Linked DNA regions of Planctellipticum variicoloris. The main gene of each other region encodes a partner of the protein of the gene in region 2 in a complex. Links are inferred from orthologs where the notes say so. Each region holds a gene or a part of one and is shown on either strand. Other genes may lie near its edges.

The links. Proteins that work in one complex are often made in the same cells at the same time.
Region 1: the proteins of SH412_RS06555 (region 2) and trxA are in contact, whole or in part, in a crystal structure (PDB 1F6M), measured with the Escherichia coli proteins. The link is inferred for Planctellipticum variicoloris from one-to-one orthologs.

The regions. Positions count from the first base shown.
Region 1 is NZ_CP130886.1:826,869-833,288, reverse strand. Bases 2,651-5,318 are described here. They hold trxA (thioredoxin), read right to left. Parts: upstream 4,314-5,318; coding sequence 3,987-4,313; downstream 2,651-3,986. Other genes in these bases: queC (7-cyano-7-deazaguanine synthase QueC), read right to left, coding at 5,294-5,318; SH412_RS03230 (7-carboxy-7-deazaguanine synthase QueE), read right to left, coding at 4,543-5,292; SH412_RS03240 (coiled-coil domain-containing protein), read right to left, coding at 2,651-3,878. Also shown: rpsD (30S ribosomal protein S4), read right to left, coding at 13-627; SH412_RS03245 (lipopolysaccharide kinase InaA family protein), read right to left, coding at 893-1,789; more of SH412_RS03240, read right to left, coding at 1,827-2,650; more of queC, read right to left, coding at 5,319-5,995; SH412_RS03220 (hypothetical protein), read right to left, coding at 6,068-6,420. UniProt on the Escherichia coli protein: Participates in various redox reactions through the reversible oxidation of its active center dithiol to a disulfide and catalyzes dithiol-disulfide exchange reactions.
Region 2 is NZ_CP130886.1:1,648,256-1,656,527, reverse strand. Bases 1-2,800 are described here. They hold SH412_RS06555 (NAD(P)/FAD-dependent oxidoreductase), read left to right. Parts: upstream 1-775; coding sequence 776-1,825; downstream 1,826-2,800. Other genes in these bases: SH412_RS06550 (M24 family metallopeptidase), read left to right, coding at 2,156-2,800; SH412_RS06560 (MFS transporter), read left to right, coding at 1-657. Outside these bases: more of SH412_RS06550, read left to right, coding at 2,801-3,334; SH412_RS06545 (DUF2617 family protein), read left to right, coding at 3,559-4,101; SH412_RS06540 (alpha/beta hydrolase family protein), read left to right, coding at 4,098-5,129; SH412_RS06535 (CBS domain-containing protein), read left to right, coding at 5,276-5,761; SH412_RS06530 (vWA domain-containing protein), read right to left, coding at 5,769-6,809; SH412_RS06525 (HEAT repeat domain-containing protein), read left to right, coding at 6,991-8,272.

The DNA.
Region 1 (6,420 bases), 830 kb from region 2 along the record:
TCTTCGGGCGGCTTAGCGCGCCATGTGGGCCACGACGGCGCCGATGTCGACCGGCAGACTGCAGTCGCTGGCGGTCGGCAGGGCGACCACGCGAGCCTCCAGCCCCTTGACGTCGAATTGAATCCAGTCGGGCGTATGGCGGCTGCCGCTGCTCCCGTCGACCAGATCGCGGTACATCGTCTTCAAGTTCGGACGGTTCCGCAGCGTGATCACGTCGCCGGGATTCACAAAAATCGAGGGTTTGTCGATCGTCTTGCCGTTGAGCTGGAAGTGGCGGTGGACCACACCCTGGCGAGCCTGCAGACGGGTGGCGGTGAATCCGGCCCGACGGACCACGTTGTCCAGGCGGCGTTCGCACATCGCCAGGAGGTGATCGCCGGTGTTGCCCTTCTCGGCGCGGGCCATATCGAAGTATCGACGCAACTGCGCTTCGCGCAACCCGTAGTAGTACTTGATCTTCTGCTTGTCGGCGAGGGCCATGCCGAACACCGACACCTTGCGCCGGCGCTGAGCCATGCCGGGAGGATTCTGACGCTTCTCCAGCGCCCTCACCGCACCAGCATTCTCAAACACCATCGCGCCCAAACGGCGATTGATTCGTCCCTTGGGACCCGTATATCGACCCATGCCCTCGCTCCTGCGGCCGGTCTTCCGACCGCGCTGTTCCAGTCCTGCGAATAAACAGAGTCGGGCATGATGGCAGCTTGGTCGGCAGACGTCAACCGTCTCAGCCCACTCTGTGTCGACGGAGGCTGCCGGGAAGTTCGGAACGCCTCCGGAAACTGTGTTCCAAGACCCCAACCGACCGGAAAGAGCACAGAGCACCCGTCCCGGAAGGCCCGCTGGATAATCTGCAACCCGTTACGCGAACAGAGATTGCGCGCACAGGAAGTTACAGGCCATGCCGGGCGGTGTGCCGGCCAATCCGGTCGGCTTTCCGATCAACCGCTGCCATCAGGCGCCGATCTGCTCGCGTGACGCGCCTTCCCAGGTATTCTCGCAGGAACCTCAGTCGATCTGCCCGCGACGCCTGCGGGCTGGAGTAATGGAGTTGCGACAAGTCCTTGATAACCCAGCGAAGCGACAGTTGTCGGTGCCGGCGGACGCGTCCCAGATCGATGACCGAGATCTCCTCCGGCCGATCCGGAGTCAGCAGCAGGTGGCACAGGTAGAGATCCTGATGGTGCAGCCCCGCCTGGTGCATTCGCCGGACCAGCCGAGCCAGCCGAGTCAGCCACTCACGTCGGCGGCGTGGATCCCGACTCTCGGCATCGCAGGCTCGATTCTCCGACCAGTGATCGAGTCGAATATGGGGCTCGATCGCCGTCGCGACTGTGAAGGACTTTCCATCGGCTTCGCCCAGCGCCACTGGCAACGGGGCTGGGATGCCCAGCTCGCAAAACCAGAGCATGGCCTGCCACTCGGCCCTGGCGCCCAGAACTGGCCAGGTCAGCCGCAGCCAGGCCTTGAGCCATTCCTGCCAGCGGGGCGGCCCGTGTCGCTTGAGATAAAACCCGTGCTCGATACCGCCGTCGCTCAGCGTGAATCGTCCGGTCACGCGCTCGCCAACCTGCCTGGCCACCGATTCGATAGGGTGGGTGCCGATTGCATCAAACGTCGTCAGCCCGCACCGTTCCAGCAGCGGGGCGAAGTCCGCATTCACCAGCAGCCGACCGTCGTCCCAGGCCAGTATATTCGGGCCAACGACACCGGGGGCATCGCCGGGCTGATAGATCTTCAGCATGGGCGGCAGGACTGCATCGGTTGTGCTGGTCAGCGGTGAAGTCATCGGGGAAACCGGACTGCCCTTCCAGAATCACCGGACCTCAGGCGTCGCGCTGAGCTCGTTCGTCCGTCCACCGCCAGTGCGGAGCGGGCGACCGCCCGGCGGACGCCTCCGGCTCACTCACTTCGAAAACACGCTGCCGGTCCAGTTCCGCCGGCGTGGCGTGTTCCAGCGAAATGTCGTCCGGCGCCAGACGGTGACGATCGGTCAGCTCCGTCAACAGACGACGAATGACCGCTTCCGCCTCCAGCTTCTCCTGGAGCCATTTCTCGCGTGCCTGCTTCCAGGCCAGATCCGACAGATTCAGTTCCGTCGACTGTCGGCGGACCAGCTCTTCCTTCTGACGAAGCTGCTCGTCCCGCTCGCTGATCCAGTTGGTCAAGGTCTGGCGTTCGTCCTGGAACTCAACCCGCAGCCGCTCGAATCGCGCTTGAGTCTCCAGCAGGTCGCGCCGCTGATCGATCAGATCGTCATGCAACTGGCGGTAGTACTGCTGCAGATCGGCTCGGGCGCCTTCGACGGCCGCCCGAGCGGGCTCGTCGCCGGCCGGCTGAACGAGTTTGACCCAGGCGTCTTCGACCGCCAGCCGCAATTCAAGCGTCGCCCGGTGAGTCTCTTCGAGTTCACTCCGCAGCTTCTCCAGCCGCAGTCGACGCAATTCAATATTCTCGGACTGCAGCGTCAGAGTCTCTTCGCGCCGCTTCAACTCCGCCTGCTGAATCCGCCGTTCCTCTTCCCACGCCACCCGTTCGCTCTCGTATTCCAGACGTTCCTGATGCGTCTCGCTGGAGATCGCTTCACGCTGGCGGGAGATTGCGTCGCGTTCACGGGCGATGGACTTCTCCCGCTCTTCGAGGGCCAGTCGGTAGAGGTCGAGCTGCTGAATCCGGCGCAGGTTCTGGCGATCGAGCTCCTCCCAGCGCTGCATTTCGAGCTGCCGTTCCCGGCGGAATTCGAGCTGATCCCGCTCCAGATCATTGCGGGACTTCTCCAGGTGCTCCTGCTGGAAGCGGATCCGGCTCTCCAGGAGCTGGCGCTCCTTCTGCAGTTCGGCCCACTGGCTCTGACGAAGCGTCTCCCATTCACCGCGAGCGACTTCAATCGCTTCCAGTTCGGTCTGGCGAAGTGCAACCAGCTCCTTCTCGGTCAGCTCGTGCGCAGTCTGCTGCTCCTGCTCCCAGGCATGCCGCAACGCGGCGAGCTCCTGATCCCAGCGGGCCAGAAGTTGTTCGTACTCCCGGCGGAGGGACTCCCCTTCGGACTGCAACCGCTGCGCCGTGGCTTCGCGCTCTGCGACCGTACTCTCTCGCGTCTGCAGGCTGGCTTCACGCTCGGTCCGGCTGGTTTCCCACGCGGCCTGTTCAGCTTCGAAGGCGTTGCGGTGGCCTTCCCACTCTGCCGTCAAGGACTTCCACAAGTCCTCCCGTTCGGTCCGCAGCCGCTCCTCGACATGCTCAAGGGCCTGTCGCTGCTGCCCGAGCAACTCGTCCGCCAGTTCCTGCAGTCGCGCCTGTTCGGCGGCAATCACAGACTTCTGCTTCGCCAGTTCCGCCCGTTCCTGCGCCAATTCGGAGTCGATCTCTCGACGCAATTCCGCCCGCTGCTGGTCGATCTCTCTCTTGGCCGATTCCAGGACGTCGAGCTGAGACTCCAGCGACTGGAGCTCCTCGTCCAGCGAACTCATCCGGCGGGCCAGTCCAGTCTCGTTCGCCAGGAGCGCCGCCTGCCGTTCCTCAAACTCGGTCTGCTGCGAGACGATATGGCGTTCGAAATCGGCCTGGTCGCGTTCGAGTCGGGTCTGCCAGTCGACAAGTTCCCGCTCGCGGGTCTCCATTTCGGTCCAGCGATCCTGCAGTTGCATCGCCATTTGACCGGCTTGAAGCAACAACTGGGCGGAATCGAAGAAATTCGAAGATGATCGCGGCCCCTCGGCCGCTCCGGCCGGCGCCGCCGTGCTCGGAACCGGATGCGCTGCATCGATCCGGACGCTCGTGCTCCCGACTTTCAGCGTTGCAACCGGTTCGGCAGGCGCGGTCGGTCGCTCGATCAGATGCGGTGTCGTTACGGCAGCCGTCCCCGTGCGATCATCCATGGCGGGAATCCTTTCCCAGTCGCGGCCTCAGCGGACCCTGCGGAACATGTCATTGTTCCTGTCGCAGGCCGTTTCCATCCTGGAAACGGCCGCACGCCAGATTTGCTGCTACAGATGGCTCTGAATCGAGGATTCGAGCTTGGCTTTCTGCTGCATCCCGATCAGCTTGTCGACGATCTGCCCATCCTTGAAGACCAGGACCGTGGGAATCCCGCTGATCCCGTACTCCGAAGCGATATCCGGATGATCGTCCGTATTCAGCTTGCCGACACGGATTTTCCCGGCGTATTGAGTCGCCAGTTCGTCGATCGTCGGAGCCAGCATCCGGCAAGGGCCGCACCAGGGCGCCCAGAAATCCACCATCACCACCTGCGGACTCTCCAGAACTTCCTTCGGGAAGTTCTGGGTTGTGAATTCCAACACGTTGCCAGCCATCAGGCGACTCCTCTCGCTGCCATCCTGCGACGAACCTCCCGGACAATCCGGCCAGAGCTTCGTCGCAAGTCTCGAATTATTGGGGAAATGCCGCAAAAGGTCAACGTGGCCTCTCCGTCGGCGCCGCCGATTTAGACGGCACAACTTCAAACCAGCGACGGCCTTCCGCGCGACACGCACGCTGCCGGAATGTCAGAGCCCCGCCCGGATCGCGAGGTTCGGCAACCACTCAAGTCCCTCGCACGTTCCCGAACAGCTCAATGTGACGCCGCGGGCAGTACCGATATCCGAGTCGCTCGGCTGCAGGGACCAGCCAGGCCTCCCGCAACGCCAGGTCTTTCTCCGTAACCCCTTGCGGCATCAGCCATACCTGCTCGGAGCGAACCTCCGGATAACCGGCCAGCACGCCCGTCAACTCCTCGAGATCCGCCGGCGTGTCGATCACGTACTTGAGCTGCGTGTCGTATTCGCCGAGCAGTCGCCGGAGCACATCCGGTCGATCGCGATCCCGTTCGTGACGATTTGCCCAGCGACCGGCGTCGCGTGGCCCTGAGTGGGATAATTTCGGGCTGACCGACATCAGGTGGGCGGCAACGGGTCGATAGACCGTTCCCGCAGTCTCAACGGTGACGATAAAGCCTTCGCTCCGCAGACACTCCGACAGCGGCACGATCCCCGGCTGCAGCAACGGTTCGCCCCCGGTGAGGACGACGTGCGGACAGTCGAACTGGCGGATTTCCCGCAGGATCTCGCCAACCGCGCGGTGGCGCCCCTCCGGTTGCCACGACGTATAGGGCGTATCGCAGAACCAGCAGCGCAGGTTGCAGCCCGTCGTTCGGACGAAGACGGAAGGCGTCCCGGCGAACCGTCCCTCTCCCTGAATGGAATGGAAAATCTCGGCAATGCGCACCGCAACCTCAACCGGGGCTGGTTCCAGCACCACCCGGGGGGAAGCCGGAGAAAGGAGGGACAAACTCATGCTACGGTGCGTAGGGGGCAGGATCGGGAATTCCAGCGTCGGCAAAGCCCTTCAGCCGGAGCCGGCACGAGTCGCAATGCCCGCACGCCCGCCCCGCCGGGTCTGGATCATAACAACTGTGGGTCAGCCCGTAATCCACGCCGTGACTGAGGCCCAGCCGGATGATCTCCCCTTTGGTCAGGGAAATCAGCGGCGCATGGACTCGCCAGCAGGCAGTTCCTTCGACTCCCGACTTCGTCGCCAGGTTCGCAAGCTGCTCAAATGCCGCGATAAATTCTGGCCGGCAATCGGGGTAGCCGCTGTAGTCGACCGCATTGACCCCGATAAACAGGTCCGACGCCCCCAGAACCTCCGCCCAGCCCAGCGCCACCGACAGGAAAATGGTGTTCCTGGCCGGGACATAGGTAATCGGGATCCCTTCCGACATCTCTGCATCGCCCCGATCCTTCGGAACCGCGATTTCGTCGGTCAGCGCCGACCCGCCAAAGGCCCGCAGATCGAGCGGAACGGTAATGTGCCGCTCGACGCGATGCGCCGCAGCCACGCGGGCGGCCGCTTCCAGTTCAAACCGATGCCGCTGACCGTAGTCAAAAGACAGCGCATAGCACTGGAAACCCTGCTGGCGGGCAAGGGCCAGCACGGTGGCGGAATCGAGTCCGCCGCTGACCAGGACCACGGCGGGGCGGGATGTCGCGAGAGTCATTTTCAAAGTTCCGTTTCGGGCGTGCGAGCGTAACACGGCCCGAAACGGCAAACAATCGCGACGAGCAACCGGCTATGGCCAGTAGAACGGGTAGAAGAACGAATTCATCCCGTACTTGTTGTACTGCGACGGAACGTAACGCACTCTCGGCTGCTGCTGCTTGATGTCGATGGTTGTTCGATTAATGGTCATCGGCCGCAACTGACCGAACAGTAGTTCCATCGTGGTGTCATGCCGGTAAGTCGGATTGGCGTCGTACTGCGACCGCAGGAACGGGAGGGCGTTATAGATTTCCCGGTACTGCTGCGCCATCAGGACCGGGTCCCGCGAAACCGCGGGGGCTGGCACCGCGGGGGCATCCTTCTGAGCGGCAGGAGGGGCGTCGACAGGCGGAGCCTCGGCTGGTTGAGGCTGACTGAAGACCG
Region 2 (8,272 bases):
GTCATCGTGCAGAATCTGAGCCTCTGGGGCTCCTGCGGTTCTCAGTTCCTGACCAATGTCGGCTGGTTTTTTCTGGTGTTTTCCCTCCCCGCGTATCTGGCGGAGGTGCACCGGGTTTCGCTGGTCCAGCAGGGCTGGATGACCATGACGCCCGTGGGAGTTGGCATTTTCGGCATGCTGATCGGCGGCTGGTGGACCGATGCGGCGACGCGACGATTCGGCCTCAAATGGGGCCGGCGAGTGCCCTTGCTGATCACACGGGGGACCGCGGCTCTGGGCTATACGATTCCGATGGTACTGGTTGCGCTGGTTTCCCCGGAGACCGGTCCGAAATGGCTTCCGTGGGCCTGCGTCGCCGGGTTTTCTCTGGTGGCGGTATCGACGGACCTGGGGGTCGCCCCGACGTGGGCGTATTGCCAGGATGTCGGCGGCAAGTACACGGGGGCGGTTCTGGGGTGGGGGAATATGTGGGGCAATCTGGGGGCTGCGATGGCGCCGTTGCTTTACGGACTGGTGCTGACGAGCGTCGAAGGGCCTGCCGCCTGGAACGCGCTGTTCGGGCTCTGCATCGGCTCATTCGTCCTGTCGGGCGTGTGCGCTCTGGTGATTGACGCCAGTCGGCCGTTGCCGATCGAGCCGGAAACAGGCGTCGCCTGACTCGGTTGCCGGTCGCTGGTCGGCGCTGCTATCGTTCCTTGGAACCCTCAGCGGAGATGATGTGTCTGACATCAGAGTCCGTTTGTAGATACTTCCTGCCGTGGATCGGAGCGTCAGCGTGACTGAGCGAGTGGTGATTATCGGATCCGGGCCGGCCGGCTGGTCGGCGGCCATTTATGCAGCCCGCGCGAACCTCACGCCGCTCCTGTTCGAAGGAGCGATGACCCAGGAAAACTATCAGAACGGGACTTTGCCGCTGGGGCAGCTCAATCTGACGACGGAAGTCGAGAACTTCGCGGGGTTTCCGGCGGGCAATCTGTCGCAGTTTCTCGATACGGCGATCGCCCCGGATCGCCGGAAGACGATGGCGCCGCATGGCGGGCACGGCGTCAGCGGGCCGGAGCTGATGGAGCTGATGAAGCAGCAGGCTCTCAATTTTGGTACGCGGGTCGAGACCGACGACATCGTCAACGTCGATCTGTCGAAGCGTCCGTTCGTGCTGACGACGCTGTCCGGAACGACGGTCGAGGCCCATTCGATCATCGTCGCCACCGGCGCCCGGGCCAATTATCTGGGACTCGAATCCGAGGACAAGTACAAGAACCAGGGGGTTTCCGCGTGCGCCGTCTGCGATGGCGCACTGCCGCGATTCCGCAATAAGCCGCTAGTTGTGGTGGGCGGCGGCGACAGCGCGATGGAGGAGGCTTCGTACCTGACGAAGTTTGCTTCGACGGTCTACATCATCCACCGCCGCGACGAATTCCGCGCCAGCAAGATCATGGCGACGCGAGTGCTGGAGAATCCGAAGATCAACGTCAAGTGGTTTTCGAAAGTCGAGGAAGTGCTGGGGGACGAGAAGGCCGGGGTGACGGGTGTCCGGATCAGCAACGTGAAGTCCGGGGAGACGGAGGTTCTGGAGGCGGGCGGCATGTTCTGCGCCATCGGGCACACTCCCAACACCGCCTTCTTGAAGGGTCAGGTCCAGACTGACGACAAGGGTTATGTCGTTTACACGGAGCCGTTCCGGACGAACACCAGCGTCGAGGGGGTTTTCGCCGCGGGCGACGTGGCCGACAGTTACTACCGGCAGGCAATCACCTCGGCCGGCACCGGCTGCATGGCGGCTCTCGACGCCGAACGCTGGCTTGCCGCCCAGGGCCACCATTAGACGCCGGCCGCAGATTTGAGTTGTGCTGTCTTTGTCTCCGTGGACGACGCCCCGACATCTTCGAAGACCCTCACTCAGGCCCTCTCCCACTGAAGACAGCGGGAGAGGGGACAAAACTCAAAGACGCACTGTTCCAGAATCGATGCCGCTGATTTTGACGCCGTCCCGGGTAAGTATCCCGGGCTCTGACAGCCACCGGCTTGTCCCGATGCGATGGTGTCGAGCGGACGACTCGTTCGGATTCGTTCCATTCGTAGTTCAACGCACTGGCGGGCAAGCCGCCGGTGGCAAACAGTCCGGTCAGACAGCGACCGGCAAGGAGCTCGTTCGATGCTGACTCAAGCTGGTTGTCTCGCACGTCGTCAACGCCTGTGGCAAGCCCTGCCGGAAACGATGGAGTGGGTGCTCGTCGCCGATCCTCGGCACGTCCATTACTTCTCCAACTTCTGGGTGAATCCGCTCAGTTTTTCGGCGGGCGAACGGGCCTGGCTCGTGCTGGAACGGTCGGGGAAGGCGACGCTGCTGGGCGACAACTTCACCCTCCGCTCGCGCGCCGGCGAACCGGTCGTCGACGACGAAATCATGGTCCGCTGGTACGACCACCAGCACTCTGTCATCAATCGCGATCATGCGCTGCTGCAGGCTGCCGAGCAGTATGCCGAAAAGCTCTTCGGAAGAGCCGGCGCCGTCGAGGCGGAATGGCTGCCGGTCGGCGCTTTCGAACTGCTGGGGCTCGATCACGAGCGGCACTCGGTCCGGCGGGAAGCCGGCGACTCGACGAAACAGCTTCCGGTTGATCTGGGGACGGTGATCCGGCGACTTCGGCGGACGAAGGAAGCCGACGAAATCGCGCTGTTGAAGGAATGCATGCGGGCGGGCGAAGCCGGCCAGGCCCGCGCTCGCGAAATCGTTCGTCCGGGAGTTTCCGAACTCGAAGTCTTCCTGGCGGTCCAGGAAGCGTCCATTCGCGCCGCGGGGCGTGCCGGACTGATCTACGGGGACTTCCGAGCCGCGACTCCGACTCAGCCCAAGGTGGGGGGGCTGCCGACGGATTACAAACTGCAGGCCGGGGATCTGTTTATCCTGGACTACTCCGTGGTTCTCGAAGGCTATCGGAGCGACTTCACCAACACGATCGCCGTTGCAGAACCGACTGCCGAGCAGCAGCACTTATACGACACCGTCATGGCGGCGATGAAGTCGGGGGAAGAGACACTGCGGGCCGGAGCGCGGGCGGCGGATGTGTTCGACGCCACGGAGCGCCCGATTCGCGAGGCGGGACTGGCCGAGCGATTCAAGCACCACGCCGGTCACGGCATCGGCCTCGCGCATCCCGAAGCGCCGATTCTGGTCCCTGAGAGCGAAGATGTGCTCGTCGCCGGCGACGTGGTGACTCTCGAACCAGGGCTGTACGTCCCCGGCATTGGCGGCGTCCGGAACGAGCACAACTATCTGATCACGGTGAACGGCTACGAGCGACTCAGCAATCACGTGATCGCGCTGAAGTAGAGGCCGGGTCGACGAGCGGCAACGTCTTTCGACGCGACAGAAATCGTGCGGCTGCGGACGTCATCGATCGGTGTCAATCGGCGCGATTGTCAAGCGCAAAGAGGGTTGTTTTCGGGAAGCCGCGGAGGTCGTTTTCACGGCGTTTTCTGCCATTGTTTGCCGCGATTGCCAGACTCTATAATTGGTCGCGTCAGTCGCTCGCCACAGTGCCGAAGGAAACGCCGATGCTCGTGAGTTTCGCCCGGCCGGAAGTCGCAGACCTCATGCTGAGGGTCTTTGATCGTCCGCTTCATCCGGAGCTGTTCGAGTGCCACGGCCTGGCGCGTCTGACTCACGAAGAAGGCGTGCTGGAGATTCAGCTCTGCCCCGCCGGCCACCTGCTGACTTTTCGCCGGGGGCGGCAGGTCCTGACGGAAGCGATCAGCGAGCGTCAACAGTCGCTGCCGCAGCAGAAGCGGGTGATGGAGCACCGGCTGCGCGGCTGCCGGACGCAGTCGTTCCCGTGCGCCGGCGTGAAGTACAGCGTGGGCTGCCAGCTTGAGAAGCTGGATGTCGACGTCTTTCAGCGGATGCACGAGGAACTGCTCGAAGACTCGCTGAAGGCGGATCTGGCTCAGATTTACCCGAGCGCCAGCCGGTTTTCCCCGAGCGCCCTGAGCGTGGTGCGGGCGGATATCTGCGACTCCAGCCTGATCGTGCATGCGTTCCATACGTTCCCGGACGACTGCGCCATCGTCAAGACGCAGTCGTTGATCGAGCTGCGGTGAGTTTCGCGGCGGAAGTCGCGGAACGCTGCCGGCGGGTCTGGCCCGAGACCGTCGACCGGGTCATGGGACAGATTCTGCTGCGGCACTTCTTCTGGTACCGCAATCATCCGGCGGCAATCGGAGACACGGCCCGTACATTTCCCGATCTGCTCAGCGGAGATCTGGCTCGCGTCTTTGCGCCGATTCCCGAAGCGCTCGATCTCGCCACTCATCATGCCGCGTTCATTGAACGTCCTTGGGGCGTTGCCGAGGATCTGCGATTCGCCAGCCTGATCGATTCGCCGCATCCTGAGAACAACGTCGTCTGGTGCCGCCGCTGGCGACCGGCACACGAGGACCGCGGCCTGGTGGTCGTCGGCTGCGACGGGATCGTGCAGGTCGGGTGCCGCTGGTTTACCCGTCTGTCGCAGCAACTCACCCCGGCGGGCATCGGCGTGGTCATGATGGACTCCGCCTACAACTTCCGACGCGTCCCGGCCGGCTTTCGTTCGGGGCAACTGATTGTCCACGGCGACCTCGACCATCAACTCAGCGTCGCGCGGCAGAGCGTGCTGGATCTGTGGCAGGTGATCCGCAGTCTCCAGGCCGAAGGCAAACGGGTCGGGCTCGTCGGCTGCAGCTATGGCGGCTGGCTGACGCTGATGGCATCCCTGCTGGCGGCGGATCTCGAATTCGCCATCGCGCTGGCGCCGCCGGTCGACATCGCGGCCCTGCTGGAGTCCCGCAGTCCGTTCGTGCATGCGGTGCAGCGGGGGCTCCAGGCCAGCCCGCACCTGATCGACCGCTGGGAAACGGCGTCCCGCGCCGTACGGCTTCCACTCTGGACGCCGCAGCTTCCGGGCTCCGCGATCACGCTGCATCTGGCGGAGTACGATCGGTTTGTGCCGACCGAATCGATTGCGCGGCTCGCGGAGAGCTGGGGGACTCAGCTCGTCCGGCACCGCGACGCCCACTACCGCATCACGTCGCGAGCCGAAGTCCGCCAGCAGGTTGCGGCGGAAATTCTGCAGAAGTGGCGGCATGTCTGACGTGCGACCACTTTGGTGCGCCTGAAAATTGTGGACTTCCGGCAGCACGTTGCCCAAACGCAACGTAGGGTTCAGCAGACGACGATTTCCGTTCCTGGAGAAGTCGTCGCAGGCAACGGCAGAACTTTCGCCGCGGAGACTGCACCATGCTGGGAACTGTCGCCGACTGGATGAATCCCCGTTTCCCGACGCTTCAGGCGAACGTCACAATCGCCGCCGCCCGGGCCTTCCTGGTCGAGCACGCGGCCCCGGACGCTCTGGTCGTCGATTCCGCAGGCCGGCTGGCCGGTGTGATCACGGACTACGAGATTCTGAAGGCCGAGCTGATCGGCGAGGCCGCGGACACCCCTCTGGAATGTCTGATTTCCCGCGTCGTCTGGACGCTGTCGCCGACGGATGACCTGCACGTCGCAGCCGCGCGGTTTCGCGACGGTCGACACTCGCTGGCAGCCGTGATTGACGGCGACCGGCTGATCGGCGGACTGCGCCGGCAGGATGTGTTGCGAGCCGTGGATCACTACCGCCAGCAACCCGCTCTGCGAGATTGCGTCGAACGGCGTTTCGACACCCCCGCGAATCGATTTGCGGCGCCCGCCGAGCACCACGCCGACTTCGCACCCGCCTGCGACTGATCTGCCGCTAACGGGCGTCATCGAAACGGGTCACGTCGTGGTAACGCCACGTCCCGCCGTTCTGTCGGGCCAGCTTCTGCAGGAAATTTTCCGGCCCGTCGAGCGCAGCGCCCTCGCCAAACTCAATGGAGTGAATTCGGGCGCGGCCCCGATTGAGGTCGGCGACATGCTTGAGATCTTTGGCCGACATCAGCGGCTCACGAGCATCCGTCAACAAGAACAGCACGTCCGGGTTTAACTTGAGGCTCACTTGAATCGCGTTCATACGTTCGGTGCCCAGGTTCGGCTGCAGCGCGCTGATGCTCTGGCGAGCCAGGGTCTTGTAGATGTCCGTGGCGAAGTAGAGAATCGGCTTGTTCTCGCCCTTGAGTCGCAGCGGAACCGCCTGCTCGTTGAAAAAGACGACTTGAAACTGCTGCGCCGAATCGAGCGCCTGCAGGCTGGAGACGAGCGCCGACTTCGCAACCCGCATCGCACCGTGCTCGCTCATGCTTCCCGAGCAGTCGATCACGAAGACGATCCGGGTGCCCTTGTCTTCGACTCCCATGAACGCCGCCCCGGGAGTTCCGGAGGCGATCATCTCCCCGGGAGTGCGCACTCCCCCCGATTTGACGACATCGCGGGCGTCGCTGACCGGGGCTAATGGTGATGCAACGCCGGCCCCGACAAGGGGGCTTGGTGTCGAGCTGGGGAGGGTCTCGGAGGGGACGTTGGGGAGATTGGGGAGTTCGGACGCAACTTTTGCGTGTTGATCGGGTTTCGTCTGCGGTCGAGTTTCCGACGGGTCGCCGGTTGTGCTTTCCCGCGGTTCCTGCTGCGGGGCCTCGACGAACTCGCCCCGCTGTTTGACGACGATTCCGATCTCGCGGGCCGGTTCGTCGCTGAATCCGACGGGGGGGCGCTCCTGGGATTGCAGCCACAGGGCCAGCGCCAGCAGCAACAGCGCATGGACTCCGACGGACAACACCCAGCTCGGGAACATTGTCCAGCGCGGGACCCAGTCCCGAATGCTGGTTGAAGTTGCGGTCCGGGCCGGGCTGGTCAACATGCAAAGGACTCCTGAGGCGATCCCCCCCGAAACTTCGCTCCAGAGGCTTTCTACGCAGGTGCCGGACAGACGTCAACGCGAGTTCTCGGCAGGCGGCGAGGTTCGTCTTCCCGGAAAACACCCTAACAGATACTCTCCGCACGCTTTGCGCAACATTGTTTCACGCGGTCGTCATTCGATCATGCCGCACATCCCGCCAGATCGCGACAGGAATCTCCCGAGCCAGTCGGGCCGCTGGCGGTCCGTCTGGATCCTGGCGCTGGTCACGTCGGCGGGCTGCCAGTCGATGGGTCTGCCGACGGAGTGGGGCGTCGGGCATGCTCCGTCCGCTCTGGAGTCGTCGCCGGAGAATTCGTCGAAACCGGCGGCCGGCGCCGTTGCCAAGGCTGATGGCGAGACCCCGGAACTGGTGGCCCGCTTGCGGCCGATGCTGGCCGACGGCATCTGGTCACTCGATCCCGCCTGGTCGTTGCTCGAAGCGACCACCGATCCGAGCCGCTTCGGTCCCGCGTTCACCCCCGGATTCCGCTGGCGATTCGTTCCCGCGGGACCCGCTGCGGAAGCGGCTCCCGCCTCGCTGATCGCGCAGCAGCGGCCATCCCTGGCGATGCCGGTTCCCACTGAATGGGACTGGCTGTTCCGCGGCGGCAGTCCGCCGACTACGGCGGAGTCGTCTTCAAGTCTGGTGATTCCGGCTCTGCAGCATCTGGCCAAAGAATCGACGGCGGCCGGCATCAATGCCTCCATCCTCCTCTGGAGGAGTTTTCCCGCTCAGGCGATGGACCGGAGCGACGTGCGGGAGCTGCTGGTGCTGACCCCGCCGACCGCGAGCCAGCCCAACCCGGAGTTTCTCAAGTTGCTTCCGCGGCAAGCGGCGCTGGCGGAGGCGTGGAGCAGTTGGCTGGCGACGCGGTCGGGAGATCCCGAGGCTGTCCTGGCTCCGGCAGGTCGCGCCCTGCAGCGTCCGGACCTCTCGGACGATGCTCGAGGGGGACTCTGGCGCGGGGTGGCGCTGCGAATCTCGCCGGCGCAGATTCCGGGGCTTCCCGAGGCTCTGGAAGTGGAAGCGGGCGGGTTCGGCGAAGGGCTGCGGCAGTCGGCTCTGGAAGCCTGCCTGATTCACGCAGCTCGACACTCGGGACTGAAACCAGACTGGCCGCCGCAGCTCTGGCTGACTCGATTCGATCCGGATCCGCGCGTGCGACAGGTCTTCGGTCGCTGGCTGGCGGTCGCGAACCAGTCCGATGCCGTCGCCATACTGGCTTCGCAACGGCTCGACGCCGACGACACCGTTCGTGAAACTGCGATCGCCAGTCTGGGACTGGTGCGGACGGAAGCCGCCCGCCAGGAACTGCATCGGACCGCCAAGAAAGAGAATGAAGCGCTGCGCGCGCGGACCATGCCGGCGCTGGCGACCTGGGAGTTCCGCGATCTGGAGCCGTATTTGCGAGATTCGGCTCCGC